3 regions of the Streptomyces sp. MNU89 genome follow, and region 2 is predicted to be linked to each of the others. Evidence: riboswitches for the same ligand, from Rfam matches in the RefSeq annotation. Region 2 holds a riboswitch; each other region holds the start of a gene.

What was found. Region 2 has a riboswitch for cyclic di-AMP ahead of E4N63_RS30905 (transglycosylase family protein). Riboswitches for the same ligand answer to the same signal wherever they lie in the genome.
Region 1: linked by a shared signal. The riboswitch ahead of E4N63_RS08045 (M23 family metallopeptidase) and the one ahead of E4N63_RS30905 (transglycosylase family protein) in region 2 are both predicted to bind cyclic di-AMP.
Region 3: linked by a shared signal. The riboswitch ahead of E4N63_RS17270 (M23 family metallopeptidase) and the one ahead of E4N63_RS30905 (transglycosylase family protein) in region 2 are both predicted to bind cyclic di-AMP.

Annotation. Positions count from the first base shown of each region.
Region 1 is NZ_JAJKLL010000001.1:1,877,245-1,882,180, forward strand. It holds gene E4N63_RS08035 (HPr family phosphocarrier protein) at 157-438, shown strand; gene E4N63_RS08040 (GntR family transcriptional regulator) at 737-1,444, opposite strand; gene E4N63_RS08045 (M23 family metallopeptidase) at 1,679-2,473, opposite strand; cyclic di-AMP (ydaO/yuaA leader) riboswitch at 2,488-2,707, opposite strand; gene E4N63_RS08050 (pitrilysin family protein) at 3,051-4,439, opposite strand; gene E4N63_RS08055 (pitrilysin family protein) at 4,436-4,936, opposite strand, start outside.
Region 2 is NZ_JAJKLL010000001.1:473,908-478,843, forward strand. It holds gene E4N63_RS02175 (alpha/beta fold hydrolase) at 550-1,398, shown strand; gene E4N63_RS30905 (transglycosylase family protein) at 1,496-2,494, opposite strand; cyclic di-AMP (ydaO/yuaA leader) riboswitch at 2,567-2,781, opposite strand; gene E4N63_RS02190 (PP2C family protein-serine/threonine phosphatase) at 3,711-4,934, shown strand.
Region 3 is NZ_JAJKLL010000001.1:3,999,219-4,004,154, forward strand. It holds gene E4N63_RS17265 (PP2C family protein-serine/threonine phosphatase) at 72-1,256, shown strand; cyclic di-AMP (ydaO/yuaA leader) riboswitch at 1,609-1,776, shown strand; gene E4N63_RS17270 (M23 family metallopeptidase) at 1,788-2,819, shown strand; gene E4N63_RS17275 (MFS transporter) at 3,269-4,816, shown strand; gene E4N63_RS17280 (PrsW family intramembrane metalloprotease) at 4,901-4,936, opposite strand, start outside.

The DNA of each region.
Region 1 (4,936 bases), 1.4 Mb from region 2:
GCCGGCGGACGGCCGTTCCGGCCCCGCCCGGGAGCGGGCGCGGGGCCCCGGTACGGTGACCGCAGGCCGGCCCGGGCACTTGCGGCGCCGTGCCAGAATGGTCTAGACAACTTACGCTCACGGATTACCCGTTTCCTGCGACCGAAGGGCACCACCATGGCAGAGCGCCGCGTCACCGTCGGCTGGGCCGAGGGGCTGCACGCCCGTCCCGCCTCGATCTTCGTCCGCGCGGCGACCGCCTCCGGCGTTCCCGTGACGATCGCCAAGGGCGACAGCTCCCCGGTCAACGCCGCCTCGATGCTCGCGGTGCTCAGCCTGGGCGCCCAGGGCGGCGAGGAGATCGTCCTCGCCTCCGAGGCCGAGGGCGCGGACGCCGCGCTCGACCGGCTGGCCAAGCTGGTCTCGGAAGGTCTGGAGGAGCTGCCGGAAACGGTCTGAGACCGGGGCCGGCCCCGGCGGTCCGGGCGGCCCCTCCGGCGGGAAGCCTTCCGGGCCGCCGGGCGCGGCGAACAGCGCACGCCGGAGCCGCGGTTGCCCCTCGGGGGCGGCCGCGGCTTCCGTGCGCGGCCCGTGCCCGCCCCGCTCGAGGGCGTGCCGGGAAAACAATCCGGCGTCCTCACGGCAACCGCTTCTTCTCGCCCACCCGATATCCGCGTTCCCGCCCCTATACGCGTCCCGTCCGCGCCTTCCCCGCTTCTTCGCCCCCTTTTCCCACGCCCGCATTACGCCCGCATTGTTAATTCTGGACGCGTTCCGTGTTGACGGATTGTTTCGGATTCCTCACCGCGGCCGGACGGCGCAGCCGGCTGCCCTCCGGTGGCGCGAGTTCGGTGTGCGCCGCCATGAGGGCCCGGGCACGCGCCGCGTCCCCCCGCGCGACGGCGTCCACGATGGCGCCGCGCTCCGTCCAGGTGTCGGCCGTGGGCGCCGACCGCGGGACCGCGTACACCCACGCGATCTTGCGGCGGACCTGGGTGAGCAGGGCGATCAGACTGGGACTGCCCGAGGCCTGGGCCAGCGTCTCGTGGAACCAGGCGTCCAGCGAGCGCAGATCCGCCGCCTGCCCGTGGCGCGCCCGCTCCCGCCCGAGCACCACCAGCCCGCGCAGCACCTTGAGATGCGCCTCGGTGCGGCGCTGCGCCGCCCGCCCCGCGGCCAGCGGCTCCAGCAGGGAGCGGATCTCCAGCAGGTCGGCGGCCTCCCGCTCCGTCGGCTCGGCCACACAGGCGCCCGCGTGCCGCCGCGTGGTGACGAACCCCTCGGACTCCAGGGCCCGCAGGGCCTCCCGCACCGGGACCCGAGAGACACCGTAGCGGCGCGCGAGCAGCTCCTCGGTGAGGCGGCTGCCGAAGGGATACGCCCCGGCGACGATGTCGTCGCGGATCGCATGGCGCACCGCGTGCGCCGGAATACGGCGGCCGGCGGGCGGCGAATCACCGTTCATCTCCGACTCCGCATTTCCGGACCTCCACTGGAATTCCCGTGGAACACAGGGCTCGACATTCCCGAACTGTATTGCAGGACGCGGAATATGGTGACGAGGGTGCGCGCCGGTGCATTGCGATCCGGCCAGGAAACCGGCCACGGCGGGAAGCGGCCCGGACGGCCCGGGCCGTCCGGAGCCGGATACGCGGAAGACCCCGGCCGGGAGGGCCGGGGTCTCGCGTCGCGCCGAGCGTCAGACCGAGACGCCGTGCGAACGCAGGTACGCCACGGGGTCGATGTCGGAGCCGTACTCGGCGGTGGTGCGGGCCTCGAAGTGGAGGTGCGCACCGAAGGAGTTGCCGGTGTTCCCGGCGAGACCGATCTGCTGGCCGGGCGTGACCGCCTGGCCCGCGGTGACGTTGAGGGCGGACAGGTGCCCGTACTGGGTGTAGGTGCCGTCGTTCATCCTGATGACGACGCTGTTGCCGTAGGAGCCGTCCCAGCCGGCCTCGACGACGGTGCCCGAACCCACGGACTTGACCGGGGTGCCCTCGGCGGCCTTGAAGTCGATCCCGGTGTGGCTGCCGGAGGACCAGGCGGCACCGGAGGCGTGGTACTGGGTGGAGACGAAGCTGCCGTCGACCGGCAACACGAAGGTGTTGAGGCGCTTGCGCTCGGCCTCGCGGGCGGCCCGCTCCTTGGCGGCGCGCTCCTCCTTGGCCCGGGCGTCGGCGATCCGCTTGGCCTCGGCGGCCTCACGCCTGGCCGCGGCCTCGGCCCGCTCCATGGTGGCGGCCACGTCGGCGGCGGACTGCTGGGCCTCGGCCTGGTCGCCGATCCGCTCGCCGAGGGTGTCGTCGAGGACGACCGCCTGGCGGAGCCCGGTGTCCGCGGCCCCGCGGGCACTGTCGTCGGCGGCGAACGCCGGGGAGGCGAGGGTGGCGGCCACGCCACTGGTGGCGAGGGTGGCCATGCCGGCGACGCGCGCGGGGCGGATGCTGCGACGGCTCGGACGGCGGTGCTTCCCGGTGGTACGGGTGGGCGGCATAGGGTGCGGCTGTCCTTTCCTTCCTTCTCGCCTACCGGGTTAGCTGACGGGTTCGGAGCAGGAAGGTCTCCTACGGGCCCCTCGCGGGGAGGCGCCCGATTCACCCCAAGGGACCGGACCGTTCCCGTACCGCCGTCGGCGGTGTGGGGCGGCCCGTCCCGCACCGGTGAGGTGCGGGAAGGAGGGTCCCCGGCTCCCCTGGCTCGCGCCATGGGGACTCGGCGATGACTGCCCGGTGCCGCGGTTTGCGGCGAAGTGCCCGGCCGGACAGCCGGATCGACGCTAAGACGGACGGCTCCGCCGCGCCAAACAAAACCGGCTTTTTGTTGCGGAGGCCACAGGAGAGAACACCCGCACCGCGGCAAAACGGGCCAAACGGCGGCGCTCCCCGCCGGACGGCACGGCGGAATCGGCGCCTCCGCCGGGCCCGCCGCCGGCCCCTCGCGCGCCGTACCGGCGTGACCGGAAAACGGCCGTGACGGACCGCCGGTTCCGACGGTGCGTCACGGCCGCGTGCCGACAGGTCGCGTCCTGCTCGACAGGTCGCGTCCCGAACGCCGGTGACCGGAGCGGCCGTTCAGCCGCTGACGACCTTGACCTCTCCGATGCCCAGCGCCCGGACCGGCTCCTCGATCGCGGCGGCGTCCCCGACCAGCACCGTCACCAGGTTGTCCACCGGGAACGCGCTGACCGCGGCGGCGGTGGCCTCCACCGTGCCGGTCTCGGCGAGCCGGGCGTACAACTGCGCCTGGAAATCATCCGGAAGGTACTGCTCGACCTGGTCGGCCAGGGTCCCGGCGACGGCCGCGGCGGTCTCGTACTTCAGCGGCGCGACCCCGACCAGGTTCTGCACGGCCACATCGCGCTCCTCGTCGGTCAGCCCGCCGGCCGCGAGGGTGCGCAGCACCTGCCAGGTGTCCTCCAGGGCCGGGCCGGTGACATCCGTGGCGACCGAGCCGCTGATGGCCAGCAGCGAGGCACCCGTGCCCTCGGGCGTCGAGCGCAGCACCTGGCCGAAGGCGCGCACGCCGTAGGTGTAGCCCTTCTCCTCGCGCAGCACCCGGTCCAGGCGGGAGGTGAGCGTGCCGCCGAGGCAGTAGACGCCGAGCACCTGGGCCGCCCAGACCCGGTCGTGCCGGTCGGGGCCGACCCGGCCGACGAGGACCTGGGTCTGCACCGCGCCCGGCCGGTCCACGATCACGACCCGGCCGGTGTCGTCCGCCGTGATGGCCGGTACGGGGCGGGCCTCGGCCGTGCCGCCGGTCCAGGTGCCCAGGGTGCCGGCGAGGACCTCGGCCAGCGGGATGCCGGTGAAGTCGCCCACGATCACGGCGGTCGCGGTGGCGGGGCGGACGTGCGCCGCGTAGAACGCGCGGACGCCTGCGGCGTCCACCCGCGCGACGGTCTCCTCGGTGCCCTGCCGGGGCCGGGACATCCGGGACTCGGCCGGGAACAGCTCCTTGGAGAGCTCCACCGCGGCCCGGCGGGCGGGGTTGGCCAGCTCGTGCGGGATCTCGTCGAGACGGTTGCGGACCAGCCGCTCGACCTCGTCCTCGGGGAAGGCCGGGGCCCGCAGGGCGTCGGCGAGCAGCCCGAGCGCCTTGGCCAGCCGGGAGGCCGGGACCTCCAGGGAGACCCGGACCCCGGGGTGGTCCGCGTGTGCGTCCAGGGTGGCGCCGCAGCGCTCCAGTTCGGCGGCGAACTCCTCGGCGGTGTGCTGGTCGGTGCCCTCCGAGAGGGCGCGCGCCATGATCGTGGCGACGCCGTCGGTGCCCTCCGGCTCGGCCTCCAGGGGTGCCTGCAGATTGATCTCGACGGCCACCACCTTCTGGCCGGGGCGGTGGCAGTGGAGCACCGTCAGCCCGTTGGGCAGGGTGTCCCGCTCGGGGGTCGGGAAGGCCCAGGGCGTGGGCTCCCCGGCGCGCGGCATCGGGTGGTACGTCATGGTGGTGCCGGCGTCGCTCACTGGGCCGCCTCCTTCTCGTCGGTGCCGTCCGTGCCCTCGGTGCCGTCCGGGCCGTCGCCGGGCTCGGGCCCGGTCGGCTCGTAGACGAGCGAGGCGCGGTTGTCGGGACGCAGCCGCGCCGCCGCCACCTCGCGCACCTCCTCGGGGCCGACCTCCAGCAGCCGCTGCACCGCCGTCAGCGCGAGCTGCGGGTCGCCGAAGAGGACGGCGTACCGGCAGAGCTGGTCGGCGCGGCCGCCGACCGTGGCGAGCTGGTCCAGCCACTCGCGCTCCAACTGCGCCTGGGCGCGCTCCATCTCCTCCGGTGTCGGGCCCTCTTCGGCGAACCGGGCCAGCTCCTCGTCGACCGCCCGTTCGATGGCGGGGATCTCCACACCGGAGGACGCCTTGACGTCCAGCCAGCCCATCGAGGGGGCGCCCGCCAGCCGCAGCAGGCCGAAGCCCGCGCCGACGGCGAGGCGGTCCCGGCGGACCAGCCGGTTGTACAGCCGGGAGGA
Region 2 (4,936 bases):
CGCCGACCTGGAGCGCGGCCGGTTCCGCGCTGCCCGCGAAGCTCAGCCACATCGCCTCCCGCAGATACACGGGGAGCAGCACCCCGCCGCGTTCCCGCATCGCCTGCGGCACGGTGCCGGCATGGTCCTCGACGCGGCGCACGGGGAACTCGCCGAGGCCGGGCGGCAGCGGATGCGTTCCGGTCTCCGGCAGGCGCAGGGTCCGGATGAAGCGGACCCTCACCCCGCCGCCCAGCAGCAGACTGTTCCCGTCGATCCGCACCGCGCCGTTCGCGACCACGCCGTCCCTCCCGTTCCCGCCCTTCGGCCCCGCGTGTCCGCGAAGCCGTCTCCCGGTGCCTACCACGACGTACGGCCCGGAGCGGTTCCCTTCCGGGCAGCCGGCCGGGCCCGGGGAACGCTCCGCGTGCCCGCCGGGACAGCCGCCGCCGCGCGGCCGGGGGCACGGTGTGTCTCCGCCCGGTGGTGCGCCTCCACGGCCGGGCAACCCTTTCTGCCTACTCTCCCGTTATTACCTCCATCGGACACCACGTCAGGAGAGACGCACAGATGCCCCTAGTGACCGTCGGCCGTGAGAACAGCACCGACATCGAGCTCTACTACGAGGACCACGGCGACCCCGCCGGACAGCCGGTGGTCCTGATCCACGGCTACCCGCTGGACGGCGACTCCTGGGAGAAGCAGCTCCCGGCCCTGCTGAAGGGCGGGTACCGGGTGATCACGTACGACCGCCGCGGTTTCGGCCGTTCCGGCCGGCCCACCACCGGCTACGACTACGACACCTTCACCGCCGACCTGCACACCCTGATGACCACCCTGGACCTGCGCAACGCGGTCCTCGCCGGGTTCTCCATGGGCAGCGGCGAGGTCGGCCGCTACCTGGCCGCCCACGGCTCGGAGCGCGTGGCCAAGGCCGCCTTCCTGGCCTGCCTGGAGCCCTATCTGCTCAAGACCGACGACAACCCGGACGGGGTGGACGGCCAGGTCTTCCAGGAGATCGCGGCCGCGGTGGGCAAGGACCGCTACGCCTACTTCACCGAGTTCTACAAGGCCTTCTACAACCTCGACGAGAACCTGGGCAGCCGGATCAGCGAGGAGGCCGTCCGGGCGAGCTGGAACACCGCGGCCGGCGCCTCCCCGCACGCCTCACTCGCCTGCGTGGCCACCTGGACGACCGACTTCCGCGCCGATGTGGCCCGCATCGCCGAGCTCGCCCTGCCCACGCTCATCCTGCACGGCACCGGGGACCGCATCCTGCCCGTGGACTCCACCGCCCGGCCCCTGCGCAAGCTGCTCCCCCACGCCGAGTACGTGGAGATCGAGGGCGCACCGCACGGCCTGCTGTGGACCCATGCGGAGGAGGTCACCGACGCGCTGATGAACTTCCTCGGGAACTGATCCCGCGACACGCGAGAGGCCGGAAGGGTGCATGCCCTTCCGGCCTCTGTGTGCGCGGCGCGGTCTGTGCGCCGGTCCGGACATCCGGACAGGGCGGTCAGTACGGGCCGTTGACGTTGTCGATCGATCCGTAGCGGTCGGCCGCGTAGTTGCAGGCCGCGACGATGTTGGCGACGGGGTCGTACTGGCTGTTGGCCGTGCCCGGGACGTGGTACGCGTCGAAGGTCGGCTTGATGACCTGCAGCAGGCCGATGGACGGGGTGCCCTTCTGGGCGTTGATGTCCCAGTTGTTGATGGCGTTCGGGTTGCCGCTGGACTCCCGGATGATGTTGCGGTGGATCCCCTCGTAGGTGCCGGGGATGCCGTGCTGCTTCATGATGTCCAGGGCCTCGCGGATCCAGCCGTCCAGGTTGTTCGCGTAGGACTTCCCGGAGGCGGACGGGGCGGGGGCCGCGGGCTTCGCCTGCTGCGCCGCATCGCCGCTGTGCCGGGCACCGGGCCGGGAGGCGTCGAGGGAGAGCTCCTGGCCGGGGAAGATCAGATGCGGGTTGTCGCCCACGGTCTCCCGGTTGGTCTCGTAGACGGTCTTCCAGCCGCCGTCGACGTCGTACGCGGTGGCGATCCGGTGGAGGGTGTCGCCGCTGACGACGGTGTAGGACTCCGGGCCGGTCCGCTTCCGCTCGGCCTCGGGGGCGGCCTTGGGCTGCGCGGCCTTCGGCTTGGCCGGGGAGGCCGCCTTGGGCTGCGCGGCCGTGTCGATGTCCGGTGCCCCGGAGTCCCGGGACAGTCCGGCCTTGGGGCCGCAGGTGGGCCAGGCGCCCGGGCCCTGGACGGCGAGCAGCTTCTCGCCGGCGGCGATCTGCTGGTCCTTGGTGGCGAGGTCGGCGCGCGACGCGTACTCCGTGCCGCCGACCGACTCCCAGCTGGACTGGGAGAACTGCAGTCCGCCGTAGTAGCCGTTGCCGGTGTTGGCGGCCCAGTCGCCGCTGCTCTCGCAGGCGGCGACCTCGTCCCAGACGGCGACGGGAGCGGCGTTCGCGCTGCCCGCCGTCAGCAGGGGGGCGGCAACACCCGCGCCGCCGGCCGTGAGGACCACGGAAACGCGGGAGATCTGACGGGAAATCGTTGAAGTGCGCGGACGGCGGTGGCGGCCACGAGACATAGTTGTGCGTCCTCTCCGACGCCTGCGAGGTTAGCTGTCGGATTCGGGCTGGAGTTGCCCGGCCAATTCCCCTGACGCCCGGGGCGTATTCGGGAATTGGCTTCACCCCAAGCCGTACCGTGCGGAGCGCGCGGTACGGCAGTCTGTGGTTTCCCCGCTCCTGCCGCGCTGATCTGCTGTTTCTCCACCGGCCGGGCGGCAGGACTCGGCGTGTTCCGGCGGTGGAGCCCTCGCCATCGAGCGGAGGCGAGGACACATAAACACAGCGATTTGGTAAAGACAAGGTGAGAGAAAGCGACCCCATTCCGAACCGCGGCCGATACCGCTATTGCGGACACCGTGCGCACCGGATCTTCACCGGAGCGTGAAAGGGCCGGAACCCTTCGCGCGCTCAAATCTCGGCGGTGGAAGGAGAATCGGGGAATGTCGCGGCCGAAGGCCTCTTCAGGACATGCGGACGGAGAGCAGGGAATGTGATCCGGGACACAGCGCCGGAGAGGTTTGACTCAGATCGGCCCCATTCCACACCGAGTTGACTTACCCCCCGAACACCCTCGAATCGGAAATTCATCGCACAGACGGCTCTTCTCCGCCCGATTCCCCCGGTCCCGGCATGCGGGCGCGGGGGGCCCGAGCGGGCCGGTCGCCAATGAGCAGGGTACGGCGGCTCGTTGGCCCACCAGGCCGGCCCGGCGATGCCGTGGGCGTGGCGGTGACGGAGGCGGGGAGACGCGAGACCGGGTGAAGGCCGCGGTGGCGGCTGCCGTGCCGCCCGGACCGGGCGGCCGGGTCGCCGGATCCTGCGCACGGGATGCCGCCGCCGGGCGGCGGCCCGCCGCTCCGGTGCACCCGCTCCTCCGCTCCCGTCACGCATCCCGACGGTGCAGCGACCGTTCGTACACGCGCCTGCTCCGGATCCGCGGGCCGCAGTGGCCGGTAACGGGGACGGAGAAGGCCGAAGAAGAGCTCTGACCTGCTGCTCAGCGCCGGTCCCGGCCCTCCCGGTGGCGTGCCGTTCCGGAAGCACCGGGTGACATCCGGGGCGATGGGTAAACGGAACTATCTCCGCGGTCAAGGGCGGAACCGGCCGATGACGTCCGGGAGCCGCCGCACCGCCGCGGAGTCTCGTGACCGGAAGGAGGCGGACACCGTGACCGACGCGGTCCGGGTGGGAAAGGTGCTCACCGACCTGATGCAGGCCGGCCACACCACGGCGCTGGAGCAGCTGCCGGGGGTCGTGGCCGCGCACGCCGAGACCGTGGGCCTGCACGACGTGGCGCTGTTCGCGGTGGACCTCCAGCAGAAGGTGATGCGGCAGCTGACCGGCCGGGGAGCGGACGCGGGCGAGGGCGGAGCGGAAGTCGCGGTCGACGGCACACTGCCGGGCCGCGCCTACCAGAACGTGTCCATCCTCACCGAACCCGCCCCGGAGACGGCGGCCGGCCGGTGCCGGTGGTGGGCCCCGGTCACCGACGGGGTGGAGCGCCTGGGCATGATGCGCGGGGACACCGCCGCGGAGGACGGGCAGAGCCGGGACGCGGTCCGCAATCTGGCCTCGCTGGTGGCGTTGCTGCTGCTCAGCAAGCGGTCCTTCAGCGACTCGTACGCCCGTCTCGTGCGCAGCAGGCCGATGAACGTGGCCGCGGAGATGCAGTGGAACCTCACGCCGCCCCCCGCGTTCGCCGGCCACAACGCCACCGTCAGCGCCGCCCTGGAACCGGCCTACGAGGTCGGGGGCGACGCCTACGACTACGCCCTCACCGGCACCAATCTGCACCTGGGCATCTTCGACGCCATGGGGCACGACACCACCGCCGGGATCACCGCCAATGTCGCGGTGTCCGCCTGCCGCAACGCCCGCCGCCAGGGCGCCTCACTGGCGGAGTCCAGCCGGATGGTGGACGAGACGCTCAACCAGCAGTTCGGGACCAGCCGCTACATCACCGGGATCCTGGCCGACCTCGATCTGGAGACCGGGCGGCTGGCCTGGGTCAACCGCGGCCATCACCTGCCGGTGGTCATCCGTGCGGGAGGCCGGCCCACCCAGCTCGCCTGTCCCCCGGCCGGCCCGATGGGCGCCTCCCTGGGCCTGCCGTTGACCGTCTGTGAGGACCAGCTGGAGCCCGGCGACCGCCTCCTGCTGTACACGGACGGCATCACCGAGGCCCGCGGTGCCGACGGCAAGCAGTTCGGTATGGCCCGTTTCGTGGACTTCGTCATGCATCACCACGACAACGGGCGGCTTCCCCTGCACGAGACCCTGCGCCGTCTGATGCACGCGGTGCTCGAGCACCACGACGGCCGGCTCGACGACGACGCGACCGTGCTGCTGGCCGAGTGGGCCGGCGACCGCCAGGAGGAACTGGTTCCCTGAGG
Region 3 (4,936 bases), 3.5 Mb from region 2:
CCCAGGGTGGCAGGGGGCGCGGTGTCGTTCCGTAACCGGACGGACCGGGACCGGGCAGGAGATCACAGGTGGTGCAGCGAGGACAGCTGTGCAGCAGCGGCGACGGCCGGACACGGTTCCGCGGTGCTCCGTTCCCCTGCTGGATCCCGGGCTTCCTGATCGTCGGCGGCCTGGTCTTCGGCCTGTTGGCACCGCCGGAGCTGACCGGCTCGCCGTTCTTCGCAGCCGCGCCCATGGTCGCCGCGGCCCTCTACACCGGCCCCGCCACGATCCTGACGGCCGTCGTCTCCAGCCTGGCGATGCTCGGGATCGCTCTGCTGCACCACACGCTCGGGCAGTACCAGTCGCTGCTCGACACGGCCACGGTGGTCACCGTGGCGGGCCTCGCCGTCTTCATCAACCGCGTGGTGCGCCACGGCCACCGCGCGCTGGCCTCCGTCCGGAATGTCGCGGAGGCCGCCCAGCGGGCCGTGCTGCCGGCCCCTGCCGGCCGCATCGGCGGGCTGCGCGTCGCCGCCCGCTACGAGGCCGCGCAGGCGGACGCGGGAATCGGTGGCGACCTCTACGCGGTCCAGTCCACCCCGCACGGGGTGCGGCTCATCGTCGGTGACGTACGCGGCAAGGGCATAGGGGCGGTGGGCGCGGTCGCGATCGTCCTCGGGGCGTTCCGGGAAGCGGCCGAGGAGGAGCCGGAGCTGACGGGGATCGCGGAACGGCTGGAGGGCGCGCTCGTGCGGGAGGCGAAGCGCCGGGAAGGGCTGGAGCGGAGCGAGGGGTTCACCACGGCCGTGCTCGCCGAGATCCCGCACGAGAGCTCCCTCGGGGCGGACCCGGGTGGATCCGGCGCTCCCGGCGGGAGCGCTTCCGGGCTGTCGGCCCGGAGGCTGCGGCTGCTCAACCGCGGTCACCCGGCCCCGCTGATGCTCACCGGTGACGGGACCGTGTGCGCCGTCGAACCGCTAGTGCCCGCCGTACCGCTCGGCCTGGCGTGGCTGCGGACCGAGCCGGACCGGGTGGAGGAGATCGTGTTTCCGCGCGGGTGCACCCTCCTGCTCTTCACCGACGGCGTCACGGAGGCCCGCAACCGTGCCGGTGAGTTCTACGATCCCCAACTCAGTCTGACCGGACGGTCCTTCAGCGACCCGGAGGAGCTGCTGGACACCATCGTCGGGGACGTGGCCCTGCACACCGGCGGCCGCGCCCATGACGACATGGCGCTCCTCGCGGTCACGGACATCCCCGAGCGGCGCTCCTGACCGCCGGGTCCCCTGAGCGCCGGACCTCCCCACCGCCGGATCTCCCGACTGCCGGACCGCGGGCCGCGGACCCTCGCCGTCCGCTCCGGCACGCCCGCAACCCGACGTCCGCCGCCGGCCACGGCAACGCTGTGTGACGGCAGGTGTCCAGGCGATAACAACTGATGCACGATCAGCGGAAACAGGTTTTCCGCCGCCCGGTCAACTCGCCCGGCTCTGGCGGCCGATGTCCGTTTTCTTCATGCGGTCATTACCAAAAGATCAGCCGGAACGGCTTGGAATACGGGTGCTCCGTCAATTAACGTTCGATAACGCAGCGCGGTCGTCCCAGCCGCCACCAAGGGTGGCACCGCCTGCGCAGTCGCCGAATCCCGCATGCGCGGAACAGCACCACCTGCACCAAGGGAACCGGGGAACCAATCCTTGGGGTGAATCGGGCCCCTCCGCGAGGAGGGAACCGTAGGAGACCTTCCTGCTCCGAACCCGTCAGCTAACCCGGTAGGCGAGAAGGAAGGAAAGGAGTGCGCCTCCGTGGCGTCCAGCAGCCCTGCCCCCGAGACGTGGGCCGGTCCGTCCACCTCCGGTCCCCTCTTCGACGGAGAGCCCGTCGGTGAGTGGAACCCCACCGCCGATTCCACCGCCCCGGTCCGGGGCAGGCACCGCGTCGTCAAACAGCGCGGCGGAGGCATGGCCCGGAGCGGCGCCGTCCTGGGCGTCGGGGTGATCGCGGCTGTAGGCGCCGGCGGCATGGCCACGGCCAAGGACCGCCCCCCGGCCCCCATCTCGCTGCCCGACCTCTCCCCGGTGACGGACAAGCTGCCCGCCATCGACTCCCTGGTCGGCGGCTCCAACGACGTCTCCGCCACCGCCAGCCGCGCCCCGCTGTCGCAGGCCGGGCTCACCACGGACGAGATCGCTCAGGGCGCCGACGCCGGAGAGGCCCTGCGGGCCCGCATCATGCGCCAGGCCGAGCAGCAGCAGAGCGTCGCCGAGACCACCGAGCGGCTGGCCGCCGAGCAGGCCGCGCGGGAGAAGGCCGCCGAGGACGCCGCCGCCAAGAAGGCGGAGGCCGAGGCGGCCAAGAAGAAGGCCGCGGAGGAGGCCGAGCGCAAGGCGGAAGAGGAAGCCGCGCGCAAGGCGGAGGAGGAGCGGCTGGCCAAGCTGGCCGCCAGCTACGCGCTTCCGCTCTCCTCCTACACCCTCACCTCGAGCTTCGGCGAGTCCGGCTCCATGTGGTCCAGCAGCCACACCGGCCAGGACTTCGCCGCCCCGACCGGCACCCCCGTCAAGGCGGTGCACGGCGGCACGATCACCGAGGCCGGCTGGGCCGGTTCGTACGGCTACCGCATCATCCTCACCCTCGATGACGGCACGGAGATCTGGTACTGCCACCTCTCCTCGATGACCGTCACCTCCGGCGAGGTCACCACCGGCGACACGATCGGCCGCGTCGGCTCCACCGGCAACTCCTCCGGCCCGCATCTCCACCTGGAGGTCCGGCCCGGTGGCGGCGACCCGGTCAACCCCGCGGCCTGGCTCCGCGACCACGGCAAGAACATCTGAACCGCGACATCGCACCACGGCCCAAGCCCTCACCCTCCGGCATCCCGCGGCACGCTCGCGGACGGGCCACGCCCGCTCGGCCCGGTCCGGGGGCCGGAAGCGGAGGGCGCGCTCGCAGACGCGCCCTCCGGCCCCCGGGTGTTACCCCGTGTCCCGCTTCTGCGTATGCCCCACCCGTCTGCCGCAAACCCCGTACCCTGCGGCTTTCCACCGACGGTCCCGGCCGCCCCCATCCCGGCCTCCCCGCATCGCCCCGCCCACTCGCAGCGCGGGCCTCTGCTCCGGCAGCCCTGGTGCGTCCCCCGACGCCAGGGCCGCCGGCCTGCCCGGCCCCTGATCCCTCCGGCCGGCCCACCCCGGGGGCGTGAATCGCACGGCGCCGGGAACCTGCCTGCACGGATGAGCACCGGGGCGCCGCCCCGGGCCGGAGCCGAGCGGAGGGTGCGGGGATGGCGGCGGACTACCCCTTGGACGCGCGAGCGGGAACGGGCACGGTCACCACGGCCGTGCCCGCCCGGCTGGACAGACTGCCCTGGTCACGCTGGCACTGGACCATCGTCATCGGCCTCGGCACCGTGTGGATCCTCGACGGTCTGGAGGTCACCGTCGTCGGCAACATCGCGGGCCGGCTCTCGGAGGAGGGCAGCGGTCTGCCCATCAGCTCCGGCCAGGTCACCGGTGTCGCCGCGGCGCTCTACGTCGCCGGGGCCTGTCTGGGCGCGCTCTTCTTCGGCCGGCTCACCGACCGCTACGGCCGCAAGAAGCTCTTCATCATCACGCTGGCCGTCTATCTGGCCGCCACCGCGCTGACCGCCGTCTCCTTCTCCAGCTGGTGGTTCTTCGTCTTCCGCTTCCTCACGGGCTTCGGCATCGGCGGCGAGTACGCGGCCATCAACTCGGCCATCGACGAGCTGATCCCTTCCCTCTACCGGGGCCGGGTCGACCTCATCATCAACGGCAGTTTCTGGCTGGGCGCGGTCGGCGGTTCCCTGCTGTCCATCGTCATGCTGGACACCGACATCTTCCCCAAGGACCTCGGCTGGCGGCTGACCTTCGGGCTGGGCGTCGTCTTCGGACTGGTGATCCTCCTCGTCCGCCGGCACGTACCGGAGAGTCCACGCTGGCTCTTCATCCACGGCCGGGGCGAGGAGGCGGAAGCCCTGGTCCGGGAGGCCGAGGAGCAGGTCACCGCCGAGAAGGGCGAGGAACTCCCGGAGCCGGCCGGCGAGATCACCATCCACCAGCGCAAGAGCATCGGCTTCGGGCTGATCGCCCGCACCGTCTTCTCGCACTACCGCAGGCGCGCCGTCCTCGGCTTCTCGCTCTTCATCGGCCAGGCCTTCCTCTACAACGCCATCACCTTCGGCTTCGGCGCGATCCTCACCACGTTCTACGACGTGGGCACCGGCTCCACCGGCTACTTCTTCGCGGTGATCGCGCTGGGCAACTTCTTCGGGCCGCTGCTGCTCGGCAAGCTCTTCGACACCGTGGGCCGCAAGATCATGATTTCCGGCACGTACATCCTCTCCGGTGTGCTCCTCTTCATCACCGCCTGGCTCTTCGACGGTGGCCATCTGACCGCCAGGACCCTCACCGCCTGCTGGTGCGTGGTGCTCTTCTTCGCCTCGGCCGGTGCGAGCTCCGCGTATCTGACGGTCAGCGAGGTCTTCCCGATGGAGACCCGGGCCATGGCGATCGCCTTCTTCTACGCGATCGGCACCGCCGCGGGCGGCATCAGCGGCCCGCTCGTCTTCGCGAAGCTCACCGGGTCGGGCGTCGTCGGCGACACCGTGCTGGCCTTCCAGATCGGTGCCGCGCTGATGACCCTGGCCGGTGTGGTGGCCGCCGTGCTCGCCGTACCGGCGGAGCGGCGTTCGCTGGAGGACATCGCCACCCCGCTCTCCCAGCGGACCGCCGAGCCGAGCGGGGCCCCCGGGGGGACCGGCGCCCCGTACCGCGGGCTGACGCCGGTGCCGCGCCGCGTGCCGGATCGGTGAACCCCGGCCGGGGAGCGGTGGCCGAGCCTCGGTAACCGCGCCTCGGTAACCGCGGATCAGTAACGGAGGATCAGTAACGGCGGCTCAGTGACCGCGGGAGCCGGGGCCGTACGAACCGTG